DNA from 3 places in the Abyssicoccus albus genome. Region 1 is predicted to be linked to each of the others. Evidence: riboswitches for the same ligand, from Rfam matches in the RefSeq annotation. Region 1 holds a riboswitch; each other region holds the start of a gene.
The links. A riboswitch is a leader RNA that binds a small molecule or an ion and turns the genes downstream of it on or off. The one in region 1 is predicted to bind thiamine pyrophosphate.

Region 1 (6,128 bases):
ACATACGAACAATAAAATCCGTATGAGTATTGACCCGATTTATTCTATTAGTGATGATCTAGATATATTGGTAGCATTTGACCAAGAAACAATTGATGTAAATTATGATGAGCTACATGAAAATGGTGTAATTTTAGCGGATGCAAAGTTCAATCCTGAGAAACCATCAAATTTTAAAGGGACAATGTATGTTCTTCCATTTACACACATTGCGAAAGAATTAGGTACGAGCTTAATGAAAAATATGGTTGCTGTTGGAGCAACAGCTTGTTTAATGCAATTACCAATGCCTGGTTTCGAAAATTTAGTCGTTGAAACATTCAAATCCAAAGGAGAAAAAGTCGTTGATTTGAACAAACAAGCACTTATATTAGGATATGAAGCACTTGATGAAGTCATCGATCGTAATGATTTAATGTCTTTAGAGAAACCAAATAAAGATGAACGTTTATTTATGATTGGTAATGACGCAATGAGTTTAGGTGCACTATCATCAGGTGCAAGATTTATGTCTGCTTATCCGATTACACCAGCATCTGAAATAATGGAGTTTATGATTGATAAGTTGCCACAATTAAACGGAACAGTCATTCAAACAGAAGATGAAATTGCTGCAGCAACGATGGCTATTGGTGCTAATTATGCGGGTGTTAGAGCATTTACAGCATCTGCAGGTCCTGGTTTATCGTTAATGATGGAGTCTATTGGATTATCAGGAATGACTGAAACACCTTTAGTCATATTCAACACACAGCGTGGAGGTCCGTCGACTGGATTGCCAACGAAACAAGAACAATCAGATTTGAATCAGATGATTTATGGTACCCATGGTGATATTCCGAAAATTGTCATCTCACCAATACACGCTGAAGATGCATTTTATCTAGCTGGAGAAGCATTTAATTTAGCTGAACAATATCAATGTCCGGTTATTGTATTAAGTGATCTACAATTATCGCTTGGTAAACAAACAGTTCATAAATTAGATCAATCAAAAATTAAAATTAACAGAGGGCAACTGACGACAGAAGTTGATGAAGAGACGACACACTTTAAACGTTATAATGTTACGGATCATGGGATATCGAATCGCGTTATCCCTGGTGTGAAAGGTGGTATTCATCATGTAACGGGTGTAGAGCATAATGAATACGGAAAGCCAAGTGAAGCAAGTGATAATCGTAATGAACAGATGAATAAAAGGATGCGTAAATTAGATTCATTTGAATTGAGTGAACCGTTCCATGTTAATATTGATCATAATGAAGCTGAGATTTTAGTGATTGGTTTTATTTCGACGTACGGTGCAATTGATGAAGCAATCAGTAGAGTTGATGCAAAAGTGAATCATATTCAAATACGACAGCTATACCCATTACCTGTAGATCAATTGATGCGTTATGTCGCAAAGGCTCAAAAAGTCCTTATTGTTGAACATAACTATAGAGGACAATTGACTCAATTGGTAAAATCCGAAACAAATATTCATGACAAACTGGAGACATTAACGAAGTATGATGGAAAACCATTTAAACCAAAAGAAATCGAAGAGAAGATTAATGAAATGTTAGGACGTGTTAAGTAATGGCAACATTTAAAGATTTCAGAAATGACGTAAAGCCGAATTGGTGCCCTGGATGTGGAGATTTTAGTGTACAAGCCGCAATCCAAAAAGCGTGCGCCAATATTGGGTTAGAACCACATGAACTCGCAGTCATTACAGGAATAGGGTGTTCTGGAAGACTAAGTGGCTATATTAATTCATATGGATTCCATTCGATTCATGGACGAGCTCTTCCACTTGCTCAAGGTGTTAAAATGGCAAATAATGATTTGACCGTTGTCGCAAGCGGAGGAGATGGTGATGGATTCGCAATTGGTATGGGTCATACAATCCACGCATTGAAAAGAAATATTGATATTACGTATATCGTAATGGACAATCAAATTTACGGTTTAACTAAAGGGCAAACGTCACCAAGTAGTGCACACGGTTTTGTGACAAAGTCTACGCCTAAAGGTTCAATTGAGCCAAGTATCTCTCCATTACAACTTGCGATATCATCAGGTGCAACATTTGTTGCACAATCTGTATCTTCAGATATTAAAGAATTAACAAGTATTATCGAACAAGGGATGAATCATAAAGGATTTTCATTTATTAATGTATTTTCACCATGTGTAACATATAATAAAGTGAATACGTATGACTGGTTTAAAGAACATTTAACACATGTTAATGATATCGAATCATTTGATTATAAAGATAAATCTAAAGCAATGAATGCAATCATAGAACATGATGGACTGGTTAAAGGATTAATCTATCACAACAGTGAAGCAAAAAGTTATGCAGAACAAATTGATGGTTATTTGGATGAGTCGTTAGCAAAGAGAGATTTACAGTTAGATTCTGCTACATTTGATGATTTGATGAAAGAGTATATTTAATGATGTTGAATATTTATACCACAATAATTAATAACGATTATCATATCATTAATTACTAATGTGTTTTAAAGGAGGAAAGGTAAATACTATGAATGTAATGATGAGTATACAAATCATTCCGAAACCTAATGATCATGAAGATGTCATTGAATATGTAGATGAGGCAATCCGCATCATTGATGAGAGTGGATTAAATTATCGTGTTGGGCCATTAGAGACGACAATTGAAGGAACAATGTCACAATGCTTATCATTAATCGATAAGATGCATTCTAAAATGCAAGATATGGGATCAAAAAGTACGATGAGTCAAATTAAAATATATCAATCCGAGGCGCATCAAAGGATTACTGATTTAACCCATCAATATGATGAAAAAAATGGATAAAATGTCGAGTTAATTAATGATTTACTATTGATTTATTTATTGAGTTTAGTATTATTAATATAACAATTAAATAAGCACTAGGGGTGTATTATATTTATATAATACTGAGACGGTTGAATTCGGACCCTTTGAACCTGATCAAGAATAGACGCTTGCGTAGGGAAGTGACAATTATGTTAACGTATCGATATGATCATCAATATGTCCACTTCCTATGTCTATAGGGAGTGTTTTTTATTTGTTTAAAATATTATTTTATTTTTAAGGAGGATGTACAAATGAGTACAGAGTCGAAAGGTTTAAAGTTATCAGATATTTTAATTACAGTATTTATTGCGGTCATCTTCGCAATTATTTACAAAGTATGGTGGGGGTTTTATGGCATTGCTGAAGCAACGGGATTGAGAATTGAGCAATTAACATATGGTATGTGGTTTATTGCGGCAATTATTGCTTATTTACTTATCAAAAAACCTGGTGTTGCCTTACTCGCTGAATTTGCAGCAGGTGCAGGTGAAACAATCGTGATGGGTCAATTTCATATTCCTACTTTGATTTATGCATTCTTACAAGGATTAGCGTGTGAGCTTGTATTTATGTTATATCGCTATAATAGACATACTTTGTTCGTCAGTATGTTAGCCGGGGTAGCGGCTGCCATTGCATCATTTCCAATTGATTGGTACTACGGATATTTAAGTGAAGTTCAATTATGGAATGTAATTTTAATGTTAGTATTCAGAATCATTAGTGGTGCGATTTTAGCAGGTGGTCTAGCATATGTGATTGTAAAAGCTTTAGAGAAAACGGGCGTGACGAAATTATTAAGACCGAGTCAAAAAGAGGATTACGACGCATTATAATTAGGTGGTAAATATGGTCATATCTATAAAAAATTTAAGACTAAAGTTTTCAGGTGTAGAGAAAAAATTATTTGATGGATTAAATATTGATGTACATCAAGGAGAAAAAGTGTTAATGCTTGGACCGAGTGGATCCGGTAAGACGACATTATTACAAGTGATGAGTGGTATTATTCCTAGAAGTATTGATATCGCGCATAAAGCAGATGAATTAGTTATTGATGATTATGCATCGGTTGTATTTCAAAATCCAGATAGTCAATTTTGTATGCCAACGGTTGGAGAGGAACTCGCATTTATATTAGAAAATCGCTGTATACCTACAGAACAAATGGTATCAAAAATAGAAGATGTACTTCAAACGGTTCGTCTTGATGTGTCGTTAGATAAGTCAGTCGAAAATTTATCAGGAGGGATGAAGCAACGTCTTGCGATTGCTTCATCTTTATTACAGCAAGCTAATACTTGGTTTTTAGATGAGCCAACGTCGATGTTAGATCCAAATGCAACGAATCATTTGTGGGATGTAATTCAAGATATATGGCAAGATAAGACGGTTATTATCGTCGAACATAAAGTCGAACAAGTCTGGAATTATGTCGATCGTGTCATATTAATGAATTATGATGGAGAAGTGATTGCATCGAATACACCGAATCAAATTCTACTTCAATTTGAGGAGCAGCTTGAATCATTTGGTGTATGGTATCCAGGTGCGTGGAATAATCGTCCTGAAAAAATACAAAAAGCTCATAACCCTACTGACACGAAAGGAATACTATATGGTCACGATCTTATCGCTAAACGAGGAGATAAAACGTTATGGCAGTGTGATCGATTCGAATTTCACTCAGGTCAGTGGATTACATTAGAAGGAGATAATGGTACTGGAAAGTCAACTTTTTTTGAGATGTTAATGCAATTAATTCCATACGATGGAGATATTTATTACGATGACGAACAATTGCAATCGATTAAAATGGCAGCTCAGTCAATTTATTATGTTTATCAAAATCCAGAACTTCAATTTGTAATGAATACTGTATTTGAAGAGTTATACATTAATACATACAATGGTCAAAAAGAACAAGCAACAAAGCAGACAGAAGATATGCTAAAGTTATTAAAGTTAGATCATGTGAAGACATTACATCCTTATGAATTATCTGTCGGACAGAAAAGACGACTCAGTGTAGCAACAGCAATACTAAGTCGTGCTGACGTATTATTGCTTGATGAACCAACCTTTGGATTAGACTCACATAATACATTTGAACTGATTAAATTAATTCAACAATTAAAAAATGAAGGAAAATTAATTATTACCATTACACATGATGAACAAATTTTAGAAATGTATAGTGATGTTCGATGGATCATTAAAGATGGTCAATTAGCTCAAAGAGGTGATCACAATGATTGAGTCGTGGATTAATCGCTATAGTTTTTTGCAAGATGTAAATCCTGTGACGAAAATTATTAGTGCAATCATTATATTTTTTGTCCTATTGTTTATTCATAATTTTGATATGATGGTATATTTGACGTTGTTAATGTTCGTTTATTTAATCATCTTTAGTGGCATTAAATTAAAGCCACTCTTCATTGTCTTAACTATCGTTACAGTGTTATCGATGACATCAAGCTTATTTATGCTATTTTATGGAGAAGGTGAACGTACTTTATTCAAATTTTATTTCATTCACATCACATGGGAAAGCTTAACTAGGAGTAGTCATCTTTTCATGAGATCATTTGTTGTCACACTATATGGTATGGCGATTGCATTTACGACACGAATTGTGATGATATTTTACAGTCTAATGATTAACTTAAAGTTGAAACCGAAATATGCCTATGGCTTTATGGCTGCAATACGAATGGTTCCAATATTTATTGATGAAGCAATCAGATTACGTAAAGCACTCAAAATGAGATATCAAGTGATTGATAAAAAATTTTATAACGGACTTAATAGAGTGAATCATTACTTAATCCCATTGCTAAGTCAATCGATTCGAAAAGCACACCGATTAGCTGTAGCAATGGAAACAAAGGGTTTCACAAATGGTAAAAGAACATATTATTATCATCCTAAATTTTCTAAATTTGATGTATTGTACATCATTTTAACCATTGTAATATTTATTATTGCAATGGTCCTTGGAGATCATTTTCCGATATTTAATATTAATGACGTGAGATAAAATAAAATAACTTTGATAATCCTCTCAAAAACCTTTATAATAAGTTAATATATAGGTTTAGAGAGGATTTTTTAAAGTGAATGAAGAACAAAGAAAGCAGCAGCAACAAACTAAAACTAAGCCAAACTTAGAAAAAGATTATAGTAAATATTTCGAACACGTATTCGAGCCACCTAATTTAAAAGATGCTAGAAAACGTGGTAAAGAAGATGTTCAATA
Region 2 (6,128 bases), on a different contig from region 1:
ATTTCAATGTTAAATTTCCATCTCAAATCGAACCAATAAAAATTAAGATTTATATTAATGTTTTGTCATTGTTATGACTTTAAATTGTTTTTATGAATCCACGTGTGATTAAAATACAATTAAAAGGGTAATCAAAAAATATATGATTTTGGGAAATATATCTAGAAAATAAATTAGTAATTAAGTTGAGAAATATAAATGATGGCCAAATTATTATTTAGCATTAAGTTAAGTAATAAATTTAAAGTCGTTTATACATAGAAAGAAGTCAATGGTGTTTGTATTATTTTGTAACATCATGATTCAATTAATCATATAAAAACATATATAATTAAAAGAAATAAAAAGTAAAATAGGAGGTTATTTCTTGTTAGTTCAAGTGAAGCAGTTCGAACCGACTAAAGTTTATTATAGCGATTACAAGATTATTTTTGAATTAGAGCGTAATGATATTATTCTTAAATTTAATGAGATAGAATATAAATTGGATCAAAGTGGTAAGTTGACGGTGTCTTTTGATAATAATCACGAGATCGACCATACAAATGATGAGCTTTATTTTAAGACGGGTGAAGAAGTTTATAATATTAATATGTACCAATTAAATAAGTACTCGAATATTTCAGAAGTCATTACAAATAAATATTTGTTAAAAGTAAATGCGGCAAAAAAAGGTGAAACAAATTTTGAAATGACAAGTTTTAAAGGGCATTCGATGAAGAAAGTGATTCGAAAAGAAGGTGCTAACTATAATTCATTGAGTATTCAAAATGAAAAAGTGAATAGTGTTTATAATATAGAATATGAAGATGATCATGAACAGATTAATACAAAATTATTAACGGATGAATTAATAGATAGCCTTGAGCATGATAATAAAAAAAGAATAATTGATCATATGTTGAAGAACCATAATATCAAGGGTTTAGAAAGGTTATTTAATGAAGAATCATAATATAAATTCATATAGGTGACACAGCTATGTAATACAACTGTAAAAACATAGCTGTGTTTTTTACGTTGTTGTAACCTATTGCGTCGATTTCTCTGTTACGATGGATATTGAGTTAAAACATATTTATATATGAAATTATTAAAATATGAAATGAATCGTTAATTAATGGAGGATATTATATAATGAAAAAAATCGTAACTGTTGGAGCTGTCGCTGCATTCGCCACTGGGTTAGCATATAATAGTGCTGATGCATCAGAACAAACGAACCATACTGTAAAAACTGGAGATACTTTATTTGCTATCGCACAAAAATATAATACTTCAGTGAGTGAATTGAAATCATTGAACAATATTTCAAGCCATTTAATTTATCCAAACCAGGTGATTAAAGTATCAGCTGGAGAAGAGGAAGTATCAACTCAAGTTGCATCGAAATCAGAAGCTAAAGAATCAAATCAATCAGGCAATGTATCAGCTTCAACATACAAAATACAATCTGGAGACACTTTATATAAAATTGCACAGAAATATAATACTTCTGTATCGGCATTAAAATCATTGAACAATTTATCAAGCGATTTAATTATTGCGGGTCATACATTAAAGGTTTCAGGAGAAGCGACTCCGTCAAAAGTAGAGAATACAACAGTAAAAACAGAAGTGAAAAAAGAAGATATTACACAAAACACTACAAATGTTACTACACATAAGGTGCGCTCTGGAGATACATTAGGTAAAATTGCAAAGCAATACAATACATCAGTTGCAAAATTACAATCATTAAATAATTTATCTTCATATATGATTTATGCTGGAACGACATTAAAAGTAGATGGTGAAGTATCTAAAGTTCAAGCAGCACCGAAGCGTCAAGTTGAAGCAAAACCAGAACCTAAGAAAGCAGCACCACAACAAACGCAAGTTGCTAAGCCTCAAGCTAAGAAAGCACCTGTTACAAGTCAATCTACAGGACGCACTATTCGCGTTGAAGCCACTCACTACACAGCATTCTGTGCTGGATGTATCGGAATTACTGCAGCTGGATACGATGTTCGTAATACAATCTATGCGAAAGGTTTACGTGTTGTTGCTGTAGACCCACGTGTTATTCCATTAGGATCAAAAGTGAGAGTGTCAACACCATATGGTTCATTTGACGCAATCGCTGGTGATACAGGTGGAGCAATTAAAGGAAACAGAATTGATATTTTAGTTGGTTCTCGTGGAGAAGCATTAAACTTAGGACGTGTTGGCGCGACGGTTACTGTATTAAGATAATTTAATTCATTTAATAGTAATTGTTAATTTAATTAAGTAATTTTCTAACAATACTGATTTTTATATACTATACAGAAAGATGTCCGATATTAGGTGTCGGACATCTTTCTGTAATATAACTGTAATTTTTAACTGAATTTATTATCTTCTTGTAACCTATGAAACATTTATATTTGTTAAAGTATTAACTAGTCGAAGCGAGATATGATTTTTATTTAACACAAATAAGTCAATTTATCTCGTATGTATAAAAGTATTAAGCAAGTTTTAGAAACACGAAGCATATAATTAACGAATATTAAATATAGGATTATTATTAGGAGGATTTTTATTATGAAGAAACAAGCATTAACATTAGGTACAGCAGCATTACTTTCAACAGGAATTACAGCAAGTGTAAACGCGGATACTCAACATACAGTTCAAAAAGGTGATACTTTATCAGAACTTGCATTAAACTACAACACAACAGTTGATGCATTAAAATCATTAAATAACTTATCAAGTGAGTTAATTTTAGTAGATCAAAAATTAGTAGTAGATAAAGAAGACTCTGAAGCTGTTAAATACCATGATATTCAAAAAGGTGATACTTTATTCTTAATTGGTAAACAATACGGTAAAACTGTTCAACAATTAAAAGCATTGAATGATTTAGAATCAGACTTAATTATTGCAGGTGAGAAATTAATCGTTGATAAAAAAGAATCAGCGAATAGTGTTGTTCAAAAACCAGTACAACAAAAAGTACATCAACCAGCAGCACCTCAAGTTGCAAAACCAGCAGCTCAAAAAGAAATCAAAGCTGAAAAAGTAGAAGAAAAACAAGAAATCAAGCAACAAGCACAAAACAATGCACAAGCAGCAGAAAAAGCTGAGCAACAAAAGCAACAAGCTGAACGTGTAGCAGCTCAAAAAGCGGCAGAACAAAAAGCGGCAGAACAAAAAGCGGCAGAACAAAAAGCGGCAGAACAAAAAGCGACGGCTGAGCGTCAAGCACAAGCAGAGGCTCGTCAAGCACAACAAGAAAAAATTGCAGCGCAAAAAGCTGCGGAACAAAAAGCAGCAGAAAAACGTGCTCAAGCACAAAAAGCACAACAACAACGTGCTAAAGCACAACAAGTATCTAACGGACGTACAATCCGTGTATCAGCAACACACTATACTGCAGGATGTGCTGGATGTTCAGGAATTACTGCAACAGGCATTGACGTACGTAACTCAATCTATGCAGGTGGTAAGCGTGTCATTGCAGTAGATCCACGTGTCATTCCATTAGGTTCAACAGTTCAAGTGACTACACCATACGGTTCATTCACAGCGATCGCTGGTGATACTGGTGGAGCAATCAAAGGAAATATCATTGATATTTTAGTTGGATCAAAAGGTGAAGCTTACTCTAAAGGACGTACTTCTGCTACAGTAACAATCTTAAACTAATATAAAGTATTAAAAGGATATTATCATATGAAGAGATTTAAGCATAAAGCTTAAGTCTCTTTTTTACTCTATCTTTTATTTGACGAGTTGCGTGTCAAAAGCGTACAATAGAAATAAATAAATCCACTAGGGGTGCCGTGACGGCTGAGATGATGAGTGTCAATCCCTTATACTTGAACTAGATAATGCTAGCGTAAGGAAGTGGGCTTAAAGGTGATAGATTAAGCACCGATATACCCACATGCAAGGGCTGCATTGTGGGTTTTTTATATGTTCAATATATTGTTGCTAACAAATACATAGTTTTGTGAAATATAAATTTATATTATTAATTTTAAGGAGTGTATATGTATGTCACAATCATTAAGTGAGTCACTTAAATCATTAGCGAGTCCAATCATCAATCAAATTTATAATGATGACTTTATTCAATCAATGTTAGATGGATCAACACCTAAAGGAAGTATAGAACACTATTTACGTGCTGATCATCAATATTTGAATGAATTCGCTAAAATTTATGCATTATTGGTTCCGAAAGCACATACGAATGAAGAGATGAACTTCTTGTTATCTCAAATAGACTTTGTCATTAATGGTGAAGTGGATGCACATTATTTTTTATCAGAATATGTAGGCAAAAGCTATGAAGATATTATTAAAGGACACCACCATTGGTATCCGAGTGCAGATCATTATGTGAAACATATGTATTATCAAGTCAATATGAGAGAAGATATTGCTTACACGGTTGCTGCCATGTGTCCTTGCCCATATGTATATCAACAACTTGCATTAAAGATGAAAGAACACCATTCATTAGAAAGCAATCATCCGATGTTAAAGTGGATTGATTTCTATGTCGAAGGTATGGATGAACTGTTAGAGTATTTATTTAATTGGATTGACCAAAGTGCTGAGATGATGTCACAAGATGAAGTAGAAGATGTAAAGATGAATTTCCTACAAAGTTGTGAGCATGAACGTAAGTTCTTTAATATGAGTTATCAACAAGAAGATTGGATGTGGAATAACGATGAACAATAAATTAATGACAACTTTAAGTATTGCAGGAACAGATCCAACGGGTGGTGCAGGTGTATCGGTTGATATGAAAGTATTTCAATCAAGAGGTGTCTATGGGATGGGTGTAACAACGAGTGTCATCGCACAAAATACACTCGGTGTTCAACAAATACACCATTTACCATTAGATATTATAGAAGCACAATTGAACAGTGTCTTTGATGATATTACCCCTGACGCGATTAAGACAGGCATGATTGCAACGAAGGATATGATGGAAGTGGTACTACCTTATATTCAAAATGGTGATATTCCATATGTGTCAGATCCCGTTATGATTGCCAAAAGTGGAGATGCATTAATAGAAGAAGAAACAGTCAACATATTAGTCAATCAATTATTGCCGAATGCAACAGTTGTTACGCCGAACATTCCAGAAGCAGAACGAATTACAAACATGAAGATTGAGACACTTGATGATATTAAATTGTGTGGTAAACGGTTTATTGAAGAGATTGGTTGTGAAAGTGTCGTTGTAAAAGGTGGTCACTTACAAGGAGATGCAACAGACTACTTATTCATTAAAGGTCAAGAAATGATCGTATTAAATGGGGAGCGTTTTGATACAGAACATACACATGGGACAGGTTGTACATTCTCAAGCGTTATTACATCAGAGCTTGCGAAAGGACATAATATTGAAGATGCCGTACGTATTGCGAAAGCTTATATTGAAGCGGCGATCAAACATACACCAGAGTTAGGGCATGGAAGAGGCCCGGTGAATCATTTTGCGTATTCGTCGAATGACGAATAGATAAAACATAAATAAAAATATAGTAACAGGTGCAAATTAAATTGAATGAGTGATGAGGAATTAATAGTAAATGAATAAGGAATGATTCAATGAATTTAAATACATTAAGACAAGTTAATCCATTAGTCGTATGCCAGACTAATAGTGTCGTCACACACATGACAGCAAATCATTTAATTGCATTGGGCGCATCACCTGTCATGAGTGAAGCACCGAATGAACAACATGAAATGCTCCAATATGCTCATGCATTATTGATTAATATCGGCACTTTAAATGATCAGAAGCTTGAGTATATGCATCATGCAATGAAGGTCGCAAATGAACTAGAAGTTCCGATTATACTAGATCCAGTTGGAGCAGGAGCTACATCGTATAGAACGAAAACGGTTCTTAATATGATAGACAAATATAAAATTGCTGTATTGAAAGGGAACTTTGGTGAAATTGCGTCGCTCGTTGGTGCATCAGAGGCAATGAAAGGTGTAGATTCGCAATTTGATGGTAGTGAAGATGACTTGATTGCCATTGCCAAAAAAGCACATGATATGTTTTCGTGTAACATTGTAATTACGGGTGAACGAGATATTATTTATACATCAGATAAATA
Region 3 (6,128 bases), on a different contig from region 1:
TAATACCACACCCAATAACATGTGATGCGTCTAATTGTTCATTCGGATGTATATCATCTACATGGAATACATTGTCTAATGATTGAGTGCTTATCGGCATATATTTCGTGACATTAGAGCCGATAGCCAAAATAACGACATCCGTAGTGATGATGGAATGATCGTCGAGTTGGATCACATATCGATTGTCGTTGTATTCAATCGAAGTGACTTTATGGTGGACATGACATTGATTGAGATTAAATAGTTCAATCGTTTGTTTCATATGGGCTATAAATAAATCTAACCGAGGCCTTTGGTATTGACCTTTCGTCGGATTTTCATAGTGAGATTGTTTCGCGAATTGTTTCAAATGGAATGCTTCCGGATGACAATGATGAACATATGGGGAACGCAAGTATTCCATGTGGAGTTTTGATGTTTGTTGAATGAAATGATTGCCAAGTGATGGATTCGGATCGACAATTGTCAATTCATGGTGAGCTATGCCTTGTTCAATCATATGAGCAGCCACTGTAATCCCGTGAATCCCACCACCAATAATTGTATAGTTCATTTTTATTCGTGCTCCTTAAATCGTAATTGTTACGTTTTAAAGAGTTTAAACTATTTTGGCTGGTAATTCAAGGGTTAATGATTAGAAGGTAGGAGCCATTTCGAATCATGACGGTGGTTTTTAAACCGTACTTACACGCAGAATTTTTCCAAAAATAATCTTTGTCATCATTATCGTGCGTGTATTGTAAATTTGTGTGCATTAAAAAAGATAGGGCTAAACCCTATCTTTAAAATTTTTTAGATATCTTCTCTATCACTTCATCTATATTGTTTTGAGTTGAAAGGTTGACCGCTGCAAAAAAACTTCCTTCAATAATCGGTGCTTCGAGTTTTTCTACACGATACTGGCCATCATACATTTCAATCGCCATATCTAAATTCATACCAGCTGACCCTATATCATAAAAACATAAAGCATCTTCTTTTAAACCTTTCAATCCTTCTTGAATACGATCAAATGAAGTTCCAATATTACCTTCATGTCCACCAATAGCTATTACAGGAATACCTTCCACCATTTGCTCTAGAAGTGCTTTACCGCCGTTTGCAATATCTTCACTATGACTGACGAGAACAATTGTCGTCATTTTAATCATCTCCTATCAAAGCATTCAAAATATAAACACTGCTTTGAGCTCCTGGGTCAATGTGACCTTTAGAGTTCTCATTGAAATATGATGCACGACCTTTAGTCGCTATCATATCTTTCGTATTATCTGCCAATTGCTGCAAATCATCTATCGTTACTTTTTCTGCTTTCTCTTTCATTTGCCTAGCTCTTTCAATGACGTCATACATTGTTTTTTCATTCAATTCAACTTTCCCACGTGTTTTGACCGCTTCACTAAAAGCTTGTAAATAATCATGGATATCATCAGACTCGACATTCGACATTTTAACAAAAGCAAAACCATATAACGGACCACTGGCTCCACCAATTTTAGACATTAAAGTCATACCTGTTGTTTTCAATACCGTTTGAACCGATGCATCATCTATAGATCCCTCTAAAGACTTAAATCCTCGCAGCATGTTAACACCATGATCTCCATCACCAATTTCACGATCTAAAGATGTTAATAATCCTTCCTTTTCTTCAAAGACAGTCACTAGACTAAGTAATCTTTCTTTAAGTTGTTGTGCGTCCATCACAATCACCCTTTCTTAAAAATATCGACTTTCTGTATGAGCATTTAGCGCTGTTAATAGTTCATCATGACTAGGTGCAATCGTGATTGAGAAACCTTCCATATTTAAAGATGTCATGTAATCTCCAACCAACCATTGCTGTACATTCAAACCTTTGGACTGGAAATATTCATGTACGTACTTCACGACGATATTTAATTCAGTAAGTGGTGTTGCACCCATTCCATTAACCATGACAACTACAGATTTACTTTCGACTTCTTTTAGTAATAAGTCACCTAATTGTTCAACAATTTTATCAACAGATTCAACAGGTTTTCTTTGCAATCCTTTTTCACCATGAATTCCGATACCAATCTCCATCTCATCATCTTGAATATCAAAACCATTTTGACCTGTAGAAGGAATCATCGGTGCTGTGAGCGCCATCCCAATAGACTTAACATCAACTAACAACTGCTCAACTTTATCTTTAATCTCATTGAGTGGCAGTCCTTGCTCTGATAAAAACCCTGCATATTTATGAACAATCACAGTCCCCGCGACACCACGACGTTTTTCAACATCTTCAATACTAATATCATCACGGACAATCACTGTTTCAACTTGAATGCCTTCCATCTCAGCCATCTCTTGTGCCATTTCGAAATTCATAACATCACCAGCGTAATTTTTAACAATTAATAACACACCATCACCATTATCAACTGCTTTAATCGCAGATAACACCTTGTCAGGTGTTGGAGATGTAAATATCTCACCACACACAGCAGCATCTAACATTCCCTTAGCCACATATCCTGCATGCGCAGGTTCATGACCACTACCACCACCTGAAACTAAAGCAACTCCTTTAGCCTTCTTCTCTTTACGAACAACAACTGTGTCTTCGATGATCTCAATATCACTATTTGCTAGTTTCAATCCCTCTAACATGTCACTTAAAACTGAAGTACGGTCTTTGATTAATTTTTTCATTGAAATCACTCCTTTTTATTATATATCTATATTGTACTCCTATTTTCAAATAATTAAAAAAGATATCATGGTTTTATAGACTTGTTCACAATATGTTCAATATCATTATGGTGCGCGTATTTCCAGTTTGCGCGCACCATATACTTGAAAACCACCAATTCCTTCATTATGGTGCGCGTATTTTCTATTTGCGCGCACCATATCCTTGAAAATCACCAATTCCTTCATTATGGTGCGCATATTTCCAATTTGCGCGCACCATATTTCAATCAGTGCCGATTTCTGTCATAATAAAATAAAAAGGAGTCTCACGATGTTCATCAACAACCAACTTAAGTCATTAAGATTATCTCAAACTTCATACCCAACACTACCTGATGAATACCCTTCTAATCCTTTCGACCTTTTCGAGCAGTGGTTAACAGATGCGGTCCACAAAGAAACCGAAGGGAATACGTTAGTTTTATCAACACAACACGACGGGACCGTCGATTCTCGTATCGTACTTTTGAAAGCGATCCATAATGAATCTCTCTTTATCGAGAGTCGAACGGCGCGTCGAAAGGTTGATCAACTTCGTCAACACAATCAAGTGGCTGTGAATTTTTATTGGCCGGTGACGGGTCGACAAGTGAGAATTCAAGGGATCGCTTCGTTTGAATATCCCGAACAAATCAATGACTATCTAGATGCTTCAACACGTGATGATTTAACTGTAGTCCAGATCAAACCAACGCGTTATGAATTTTATCAAAGTCTGACTGAAGGTGGGTTCAAACGGTTTGAATATACGAATCCAACAGATTGGACAATCCATACATTATAAAAGCCGAGGTCATAAACCTCGGCTTTTTTTCATCCTTTAGCAACAGGCCACTCTTCTAACGTTTCACACATCTCCCAGAACATATATTCATAATAACTCGTCTTCACAATGATCTCCTCAAGTTCAGCGAGTTCACGTTCAGGTTTCCCTGCTGTCAGTTGATCCATTAACTCAATGGCACTATTCGTCAATTCAGTAAAATCATCGCCTGAATACATCTCAATCCATTGAGCATAACGATTCCCTTCCACTGATTGTTCCGCTAAAGATTTTCCGATATAATTATAACTCCACGCACACGCTAACAACGCCGCCACGACATGCTCAGGACCACCCCGTTGAGCGTGATTCAACATATAACTCGTATACGCTGTATTCACCGCCGCAGCATCTGTTGCTTCTAACGTCTCTTCACTAATTCCGAATTCAAGCGCAAACTTTCGATGTAAATCCATCTCCATAAACAAAGTGCCATGCAGTAATTCACTAAACATCCCCATCGTCTTCAAATCACGCGCTTTACTACTCCCAATCGCCATTAACTTGGCATACTCAATTAAGTACACATAATCTTGCTTCAGCCAATGTTTAAACTTCTCCTCATCTAAAGATCCGTCACCTAATCCTTTGACGAAAGGATGTTCTAAGTACGATGACCAAATCGGTTCAACACGTTTCCAAATACGTTCAGTAAACATATACTTCTCCTCCTATAAAAAAATACCTATACACGTAGGTATAGGTATGAAGACCCACTTCCCTACGCTGGTGTTAATCAATCAGGTTCAAAGGGTCGGAACATATCCTCTCAGCACAATTGTGCACCCCTAGTGTATAGGTTGTATTTGATTTATGTACATTATAACATACATTTCATCATTTCATATTCACATATATAATATCATTCATTTGGGACCTATGATCGTGTGTCATCACTTTCAGTCTTCCTTGATCAGTTTCCACCGTATATTCATAGGAACCACCTTCGAATAAAATATTGACAACTTCTCCTTTAATTCCATGATTGTCATTTAACGATAACTCATGTGGCTTAAGAGGGATAATACCTTCTTCTTTAAAGTGTTGCGTCACTTCCTTATGCCAGTGCATTCCATTCACTTCAAAATGATTATCATTCCATTCACCATGGATTAAATTATGTCCACCAACAAATTCTGCGACAAATGAATTCACTGGATGATTATAAACTTCCTCAGGTGTTCCGACTTGTTCAATTCGTCCCGCATTCATGACAATCACTTTCGTTGCAAGACTTAATGCTTCTGACTGATCATGTGTCACATATAAAAATGATGTTCTTTCTTTATTAAATATTTCTTTTATTTGATAACGTAAGTCTCTCTTTAAATGTGCATCTAAACTACTTAGCGGCTCATCCATCAAAAGCAAGCCTGGCTTAGGAGCAATGGCTCTTGCAATGGACACCCTTTGTTGTTGTCCACCTGACAATTCATGAGGATATCTTTTATGGAAGTCACTTAATCCTACAAGCTTTAAGCAATGTTCGATGCGTTCCTTTCGTTGTGAATCATTCAATTTAGATGTAAATTGATGATTTTTCAAAGGATATTCCACATGCTTACTTACGTTCATATGAGGCCACAGTGCGAATTGTTGGAATACCATCGATAGATTTCGTTTATTCGGTGGTATCGTCTTATGAACACTTGCAACGACTTGTTCATCCATCATAATGTCACCATCACTCAACGGTTCAAAGCCTGCAATTAACTTTAATAATGTTGTCTTTCCACATCCTGATGGGCCAATGAGCACAACAAATTCATCATGATCAATCGTCACATTGATATCATGTAGCACCTGTGTTTGACCGTATTGTTTAGATACATTGATTAATTCCGTTTTCATTATGATAAATCCTTTCTCTTAAACATAGATTGTAATAATAGATACAATAGCCCACCAAGACATAACAAGATAATGACAATGACTGAAAATGCACTAGAGTATTGCTTATAACCTGCACTTTCAAAGCTAAAAATAACGACCCCTATCGTCTCACTACCACTTGCCCATAAAAGAGCACTCAATGTTAACTCAGTTAAAGCTGTAAACATCATTAATAGTAATCCACCAATCATACCTGAAGTGAGTAATGGTAAAAGGATATTTTTGAATCTTAACAAAATATTATTCCCTGATACACTTGCCGCATGTTCTAAGGAAATATGGATTTGTGAATATGTTGATATTGCACTACGCAATGGCAAAATCGTAAATCTTAAAATATAAGCGATTAATAATATGAATACTGTGCCGTATATGCCTGGTTTAACACCAGGTATTGGCTCAATCCAAAATATAATTAAACTCAAGCTTAAAACGGTTCCTGGTAAAGAATAAGGTATTGCAATCCCTATTTCAGTAAATCTCATGTACCACTTGTTATATCTAACGATCATGTACCCGAGAATGATTGCTATAATGAATGATATAATTGTTGCACTAATCGCAAGCATTGCACTATGTTGAATTGCTGACACTGATTTATCATATTCAAATAAAATATACTGGAAGTTCTTTAACGTCAACGTATCCATTGTCAATTTTGCACCGTACGTCTTAGTTAAAGAGG

Region 2: it holds a riboswitch for thiamine pyrophosphate, as region 1 does, so the genes downstream of both, tenA (thiaminase II) here and EDD62_RS02610 (ECF transporter S component) in region 1, are expected to answer to the same signal.
Region 3: it holds a riboswitch for thiamine pyrophosphate, as region 1 does, so the genes downstream of both, tenA (thiaminase II) here and EDD62_RS02610 (ECF transporter S component) in region 1, are expected to answer to the same signal.

What each region holds. Positions count from the first base shown of each region.
Region 1 covers NZ_RKRK01000002.1:541,108-547,235, forward strand. The annotation lists gene EDD62_RS02595 (2-oxoacid:acceptor oxidoreductase subunit alpha) at 1-1,585, shown strand, start outside; gene EDD62_RS02600 (2-oxoacid:ferredoxin oxidoreductase subunit beta) at 1,585-2,451, shown strand; gene EDD62_RS02605 (thiamine-binding protein) at 2,540-2,839, shown strand; TPP riboswitch at 2,909-3,019, shown strand; gene EDD62_RS02610 (ECF transporter S component) at 3,118-3,702, shown strand; gene EDD62_RS02615 (ABC transporter ATP-binding protein) at 3,716-5,125, shown strand; gene EDD62_RS02620 (energy-coupling factor transporter transmembrane component T family protein) at 5,118-5,909, shown strand; gene miaB (tRNA (N6-isopentenyl adenosine(37)-C2)-methylthiotransferase MiaB) at 5,986-6,128, shown strand, end outside.
Region 2 covers NZ_RKRK01000003.1:28,448-34,575, reverse strand. The annotation lists gene EDD62_RS05250 (hypothetical protein) at 368-955, shown strand; gene EDD62_RS05245 (LysM peptidoglycan-binding and 3D domain-containing protein) at 1,138-2,235, shown strand; gene EDD62_RS05240 (3D domain-containing protein) at 2,569-3,675, shown strand; TPP riboswitch at 3,794-3,892, shown strand; gene tenA (thiaminase II) at 4,027-4,722, shown strand; gene thiD (bifunctional hydroxymethylpyrimidine kinase/phosphomethylpyrimidine kinase) at 4,712-5,518, shown strand; gene thiM (hydroxyethylthiazole kinase) at 5,608-6,128, shown strand, end outside.
Region 3 covers NZ_RKRK01000003.1:268,886-275,013, forward strand. The annotation lists gene EDD62_RS06515 (FAD/NAD(P)-binding protein) at 1-556, opposite strand, end outside; gene dhaM (dihydroxyacetone kinase phosphoryl donor subunit DhaM) at 786-1,145, opposite strand; gene dhaL (dihydroxyacetone kinase subunit DhaL) at 1,147-1,707, opposite strand; gene dhaK (dihydroxyacetone kinase subunit DhaK) at 1,723-2,685, opposite strand; gene EDD62_RS06535 (pyridoxamine 5'-phosphate oxidase family protein) at 2,999-3,511, shown strand; gene tenA (thiaminase II) at 3,541-4,209, opposite strand; TPP riboswitch at 4,252-4,350, opposite strand; gene EDD62_RS06545 (ABC transporter ATP-binding protein) at 4,388-5,401, opposite strand; gene EDD62_RS06550 (ABC transporter permease) at 5,401-6,128, opposite strand, start outside.